3 regions of the Paenibacillus sp. Marseille-Q7038 genome follow, and region 1 is predicted to be linked to each of the others. Evidence: riboswitches for the same ligand, from Rfam matches in the RefSeq annotation. Region 1 holds a riboswitch; each other region holds the start of a gene.
The links. A riboswitch is a leader RNA that binds a small molecule or an ion and turns the genes downstream of it on or off. The one in region 1 is predicted to bind thiamine pyrophosphate.
Positions count from the first base shown of each region.

Region 2: it holds a riboswitch for thiamine pyrophosphate, as region 1 does, so the genes downstream of both, ACWPWY_RS10780 (thiamine phosphate synthase) here and thiC (phosphomethylpyrimidine synthase ThiC) in region 1, are expected to answer to the same signal.
Region 3: it holds a riboswitch for thiamine pyrophosphate, as region 1 does, so the genes downstream of both, ACWPWY_RS15135 (ECF transporter S component) here and thiC (phosphomethylpyrimidine synthase ThiC) in region 1, are expected to answer to the same signal.

Region 1 is NZ_CBCOOM010000001.1:3,401,697-3,403,896, forward strand. Features, by position in the region: gene thiC (phosphomethylpyrimidine synthase ThiC) at 1-972, opposite strand, end outside; TPP riboswitch at 1,272-1,382, opposite strand; gene ACWPWY_RS16150 (IclR family transcriptional regulator) at 1,510-2,200, opposite strand, start outside.
Region 2 is NZ_CBCOOM010000001.1:2,279,748-2,281,947, reverse strand. Features, by position in the region: gene ACWPWY_RS10785 (ABC-F family ATP-binding cassette domain-containing protein) at 1-732, shown strand, start outside; TPP riboswitch at 810-913, shown strand; gene ACWPWY_RS10780 (thiamine phosphate synthase) at 1,121-1,795, shown strand; gene thiO (glycine oxidase ThiO) at 1,822-2,200, shown strand, end outside.
Region 3 is NZ_CBCOOM010000001.1:3,179,085-3,181,284, forward strand. Features, by position in the region: gene ACWPWY_RS15130 (ABC transporter ATP-binding protein) at 1-212, opposite strand, end outside; gene ACWPWY_RS15135 (ECF transporter S component) at 236-847, opposite strand; TPP riboswitch at 1,037-1,146, opposite strand; gene ACWPWY_RS15140 (AraC family transcriptional regulator) at 1,202-2,095, opposite strand; gene ACWPWY_RS15145 (PAS domain S-box protein) at 2,162-2,200, opposite strand, start outside.

The sequences.
Region 1 (2,200 bases):
CTCCTTGTGATGGGCTAAGCACCAAGCTGCCATAATCGAACCGCCTCGGGATACAATTCCTGTCATTCGTGTGGCAGTCATCGGAATGTATCTAAGCAGGACCCCAGCATGGATCGTAAAATAGTCCACACCTTGTTCTGCCTGCTCAATCAGGGTATCCCGGTACACTTCCCAGCTTAGCTGATCTGCTTCTCCATTCACCTTTTCGAGCGCCTGATATAAAGGCACGGTTCCAATAGGAACAGGGGAGTTACGGATAATCCACTCCCGCGTGGTATGAATGTTACGGCCGGTTGATAAATCCATCACAGTGTCGGCGCCCCAGCGTACCGCCCACGTCATTTTCTCTACCTCTTCCTGAATAGAGGAAGAAACAGCGGAGTTACCAATGTTTGCATTGATTTTCACGAGAAAATTTCTTCCGATCATCATCGGCTCAGTTTCCGGATGATTAATATTGGACGGTAGAATCGCTCGTCCACTGGCAATTTCTTCGCGCACAAATTCAGGTTCCAGCCCTTCACGAATGGCAGCAAACTCCATCTCCGGAGTAACGATTCCCTGGCGGGCATAATGCAGCTGCGTCACATTCTGCCCCAATTTTGCTCGAAGCGGCCTTCTAGATTCTCCTGGAAAAACTTCAGCTTCTTGCAGAACACTTCGTTCCGACCGTAGTCCATTGTCCTCCGGTTTCACGGTCCGTCCTTCATAATACTCAACATCCCCGCGCTCCCTAATCCACTCATGCCGAAATGCAGGAAGTCCTTTCGTAATATCAGCTTCATAATCGGCATCCCCCATCGGTCCACTCGTATCATAGACACGAAAAGGTTCATTGATCTCTACCCCTTGCGGGGTATGTGTGGGACTCAGCTCTATCTCGCGTTCCGGAACAGCAAGATCAGGCCGAGATCCTTTCTTGTACACTTTACGGCTTGCAGGAAAAGGAATGTACATCGATTCACTCCCCATTCCTTCTGTAACATCCTCAGCTTTACTACGCTCGGTACTGGCTTGTTGCTGCAATTTCATCGTTTTCATCCTCCTTCAAAGTGGCTTACCGCCCCTGTCAAAGAATCACATGAACCTTTGCTGCAAAAGAAGTGTACGACAATAAAAAAAGCCGATTCCCTAGGGGAATCGGCTTCTATACAATAGTTTGTTCCTACTCTCTCCATATTTACACAGGCGAACTTCGGGGCAGTGTTATCACACGGCACCTGAAATCAAATAAGCTACCTATATTTGGATGGAATCGAATAAGCTCCTAATGTTATCGCCAATTACTTCCCTACGCTGGTATGATCCAGATCAGGTGCAAAGAGTCCGGTATCTTGCGACACCATCTCAGCCCGGCCTTTCGGGCTCCCCTAGTAAGTTGATATTACGTTGTAATGATAGATCACTGCCGCTCTTTTAAAGAACGGTCTCTATTAGGTTATCTCATAAAAATAAGAAATACAACCTATTATTTACAAATTCCAGCATGAGCACTCTTGAGCCCTGCTATTATCTCAACATAAGCCCCATCTGAGCTGCTGCTTTAACAAGCACAGGTCCATATTCATGCAGTGTTTCCTGAGATAATCTGCTGACAGGTCCCGAGACGGATAAAGCCGCTGCCACATTCCCTTTACGGTCAAAGATCGGGGCAGAAACGGCAGCTGCTCCCGGCTCTCTTTCTTCATAACTTGTAGCAAAACCCAAAGCTTTAATCTCTTGGAGCTGCGCTAAATAGGTTTCTTTGTCAAAAGGAATCTGAGGATCAAACTCCCTGATTAATTGTTCCTGCTCTTCCATTGGAGCAAAAGCGACAAGTACTTTGCTCGAGGCTCCTACAGACAAAGGAAGTCTGACTCCTACAGGAGCGACTCGGCGAATCGCCTGGTTGCTCTGCACAGCTTGAACACGAATACGTTCGCTGCCATCTCTTAAATATAAACTAACGGTCTCTCCTAGATTATCGCGCAACTGCTCCATTGCAGGAAGCAACAGCACGGCGGGATCATCACTCTGCGACATATGCGCAGCGAGTTCCCATATCCGAATCCCCAGCCGATATTTCTCGGTAGCAGGATTACGGATAACAAACCCTCTCTCCTCCAGAGTCGACAACAGTCGATGCACCGTACTTTTATGTAATCCAATCTTACTGGATATTTCGGTTAGCCCAAGGTCCGTCTGACCTGTAAAAGTGAGC
Region 2 (2,200 bases), 1.1 Mb from region 1:
GACTTTATTCAGCGTAATAAAGCGAGATATTCAACGTCAGGCCGAGCGAAGAGCCGTGAGAAACAACTAGATCGTCTAGAACGAATTGATCGCCCAGAAGAAGCTGCGAAGCCTATATTCGGATTTAAAGAAGCTAGAGCCAGTGGTAAAACGGTATTTGAAGGAATCGATTTTGAAATTGGTTATGACCGCCCACTCCTTCCGAAGATGACGATGACGATTGAGCGTGGGGAAAAAATTGCTATTGTCGGCTGTAATGGTGTAGGTAAATCAACGTTGCTTAAGACAATTCTTGGTAAAATTCCGGCATATAGCGGTAAAACGTACCTTGGTGACTTTTTGTTCCCTTCTTATTTCGAACAGGAAGTTCGTCCTGAGAAAATCACACCAATCGATGATGTATGGAATGAGTTCTCTCATCTGAATCAGCATGAAGTACGGGCACATCTTGCTCGCTGCGGTCTTAAAAATGAACACATCACAAGACCTCTAAATATGCTGAGCGGTGGAGAACAGGCTAAAGTACGGCTATGTAAATTAATGATGCGCGAAACGAACTGGATTCTATTTGATGAGCCTACGAATCACTTAGACGTTGTGGCTAAAGAAGAGTTGAAACGCGCGCTAAAAGAATTTAAAGGTACTGTGATTCTTGTATCTCACGAACCTGATTTCTACGAAGATTGGGTAACTAAGACTTGGAATGTGGAGGAATGGTCTCAAGAAGCGTAGTCATATGCTAATGAGTCTCTCTTTTACAAATTTTCTCATTTGTGATAGAATGAGCATCTGAACGTAACTTTATATCGACGAATCACTAGGGGGGCCGCTTGTCGGCTGAGATGGATATATTTCCAGACCCTTTGAACCTGATCTGGTTAGAACCAGCGTAGGGAAGTGGGCTAGCAGCTTGTGCTAGTATGAGTTTTGACGTATTGAATACAGTATATGGCTAAGTTGATGCTAAGAGGGAGAGAAAATCCTTCCTTGTTGCTTTATATCACTTTAGCGAATGCTCATTTTCAATTCCGCCTAACCAAACCACTCCTTACGAGGAGTGGTTTTTTTGCGTTCATTTTAAATCATACTCTCGGCACATCAGGATGGAGGAGAAAGAGAATTGTCAACAAAATCTATTGAATTTCATGTGATTTCTTCTCAGCAGATGAGTCATGATTTAGTAGAACTAAACCATTTTGTGGAGATTTGGCCGTATATCACTTCATTTCATCTTCGGAAGAAGGAAAGTAGTTACGAAGAAATGGAGAAGATCGTACAACATGTGGTAGAGCTAAAGATTCCTATGAATAAGTTGACCCTAAACCGTCACCAAGAGCTTGCGCTTGCCTACAAAACAGGAGCTCTCCATGTGGGAGTGCAAGAAATAAGCCACGCTTTGAAAACTTCATTGCACAGAAAAGAAGTGAGAAAAGAAGTGAAGCCTAAGGCATCAACGAAACGAGCTATAAGACTTGGTGTCTCTGTCCATTCACTGGAAGAAGCGAAGATTGCTGAAAAAAAGGGAGCAGATTATGTTTTTTACGGACATATGTACCCTTCTCATAGTAAACCAGGGCTGCCCCCCAGAACACTTGCTTCCCTTCAGGAGATTTGTGAAGTGATTAACCTGCCTGTGATCGCCATTGGTGGAATTACACCTTCGCGGGTTGAAGAACTGATGTGGGCGGGGGCAAGTGGGATTGCCGTAATTTCAGGAGTATTACAGTCGGAAGATCCGCTGGAAGCTGTCTATAGGTATAGAAAAGAATTAGATAAGTATGGGGATATCAAATAGCGGGCAAGGGATGGAGGGGAAGATAATTGACTTTAAACAGATTAGATCAGGAAAACAAACGGAATGCGGAAGTGCTTGTTATTGGAGGCGGTGTCATCGGATCCGCTATAGCTTATTACTTGTCATGTGACGGAATGGACGTAATACAGCTTGAAGGTGCTCATCAGGCGAATGGAGCTTCTGGTCATGCAGCGGGGATGCTTGCAGCAGGGCTTGAACATTTTTCATCAGAGGAAATTAGGAGATGGGCGCAGCGCAGCCAGCAGCTTATGGGACCATTAATTGATGATCTAAAGCTACACAGTGAAGTCAACGTAGCCATCAACGATAATGGCTTTGTCGTACCTTTTATGGAAGATAGGTACCAAGAAGAAAAATTCTCAAAAACCATAGATCAGACAAAGC
Region 3 (2,200 bases), 220 kb from region 1:
AGTCCGCTCAGCACTTGAAGTAGTGTTGACTTTCCGCTGCCACTAGCACCAAGCAGTAACACTTTCTCCCCTTGATTTATAGTTAAAGATAATTTGTTGAACCAAATCTGAGATTCTCCGGGAAACTTCAGACGCAGATCGTCAATAGCTACTGCTACTGACTGCTGAGTAACGTATGCTTTCTCCTGTGTCTGCAAAGCTTTGTCCTCCATCGGACCTGTTATAGAAGGACACATTAGTGCAGTGCCTCCATATCTTCTTTCGTCGTTTTTCTTAAAGATTTCGTTACCCCCGTTATTTCCAAAGCTTTATACAGTGAATAAGCAACAATACCAGCTAACAAAATACTTCCGGCTAATCTTAGCCCAATAAGCAACGCATAACTCCACGTTTGCAATGAATCGATATAACCATATCCAAAATCAAGGATTAGGGAGCCGGCCGCTGATCCGATAGCAGCAAGTGACGTAATCCATACATTTACTTTTCGATAGAAAAACAGCGCAAAAATAAGTTCAGCTCCGAGTCCTTGTACCGCGCCATAGATCAGCGTAGAGATCCCCCACTCACTTCCTAAAAATGCACTTACGGTCGATGCCGCAATCTCTGCTAGAAGGGCAACACCTGGTTTACGAATGACGAGAAAAGCAAAGGTCCCTGCCATAAACCACATGCCGTAAATCATTTGTTCCGCATGGAGTCCAAACGGTTTGACTAGATCATAAGTAGGTCCCCATATTTTATAAATGATCCCAAATACAACAGCAAGCACAATCGTAACTAGAATATCGGTTAATGTAAGTCCTTTGCGCCCTGACTCTGAACTACGGCCTTTTGTCTGCAACATGTACAATTCCTCCTTAGAATATCAAAAAAAGCCTCCCCAATTCGGGCAGGCCAGGTAAGGACGCATCTGTATTCGCATCTAAAAAACAAAGGGTACACTTGGTCGGCAGCAATGGCTTGGAGAGTTACCTCACATCATTTCGTTCAGCTGGCTGCTTCTGCATTCATGCATCACATTTGTTCCTACATACGATTCGCGATATTCGTTCTCTACGCTGGCATTACCCAGATCAGATCTACGGTCAGCGGCATAAGGCCGCTCTCTCAGCCTGACTTCATCAAGCTCCCGTTCGTGCTTTTTAAGTTAGTTACAATGTACATGAAATATGCTTAATTGGCAATTACTTCTACAAAGTCACCAAGATCTGCGCTCCGTCTGTTCTCTGTAGGTACTAGGAGTGAGTCCGGTATGTTTTTTAAACAGAGTATGAAAATACTGACTGCTGCTGACCCCTACATAGTCACATAGTTCGTATATAGGTATGTCTGTCTGCTGAAGCAGCATTTTGGCTTTTTCCATCCGAATCCCAGTCAGATATTCTGTCAGCGTCTGGGATGTGCTTATCTTAAATATTCGCTGTAGATATCCCGGATGAAGACGGACTTCCGCCGCTAAATCCTTAATTTGAATATTGCGATCATAATTCTGATGCATGTAGAGAATACATCGTTTGACATAACCTTCTGCACTCGGTTCTCTTGTCATTACCACTTCTTCGCGGAGCCTTGCAATACGTACAAACAGTTGTAAAAACAACAGATCCGTCATCGTATTTTTCTGTCCTACCGGTTGCCGGTCCAGCTCCAACACCAGACTTTTGAGCACATAATATACCTCTTCCGGATCGGAGAGGACCATGTACTCAAAAGGAGATTTCACAAAATCGGATAAGGCCTTTTCTTCTGCCAATAACGATTTCACTGACGAATCAAATGAAGTGTCTCCTTCTTCAAAACCAAACTCCACATTTAGCATCCGGCAGGCAACTTCCGGCTCTACGATGAGTCTATGCGAGACATCTGCGTCCAAAATAATAAACTCGCCTTTACGCAGCATGATCAATTCACGATGTCCATCCTTGCACTTCACATCAATGGTACATCCTCCTTGAATCACATACATAATCTCAGTCCAGCGATGTTCGTGGTAGGCCATCTCATAGTCTTTCCATTGCTTATAGTAGTAGGCATAGAAGTACGGGTTCCACGAGCCTTCTGACGGATGCATGCAGAAGAAACTGCCTGACATGTTAAAGCCCCCCTGTATTTCGAATCAGAATTATAGATTCAGAAGATGAAATACCACCAGGGGACCTTACGTCAGTCGTAGGGTTCTGAACTTCTCGATAACCTC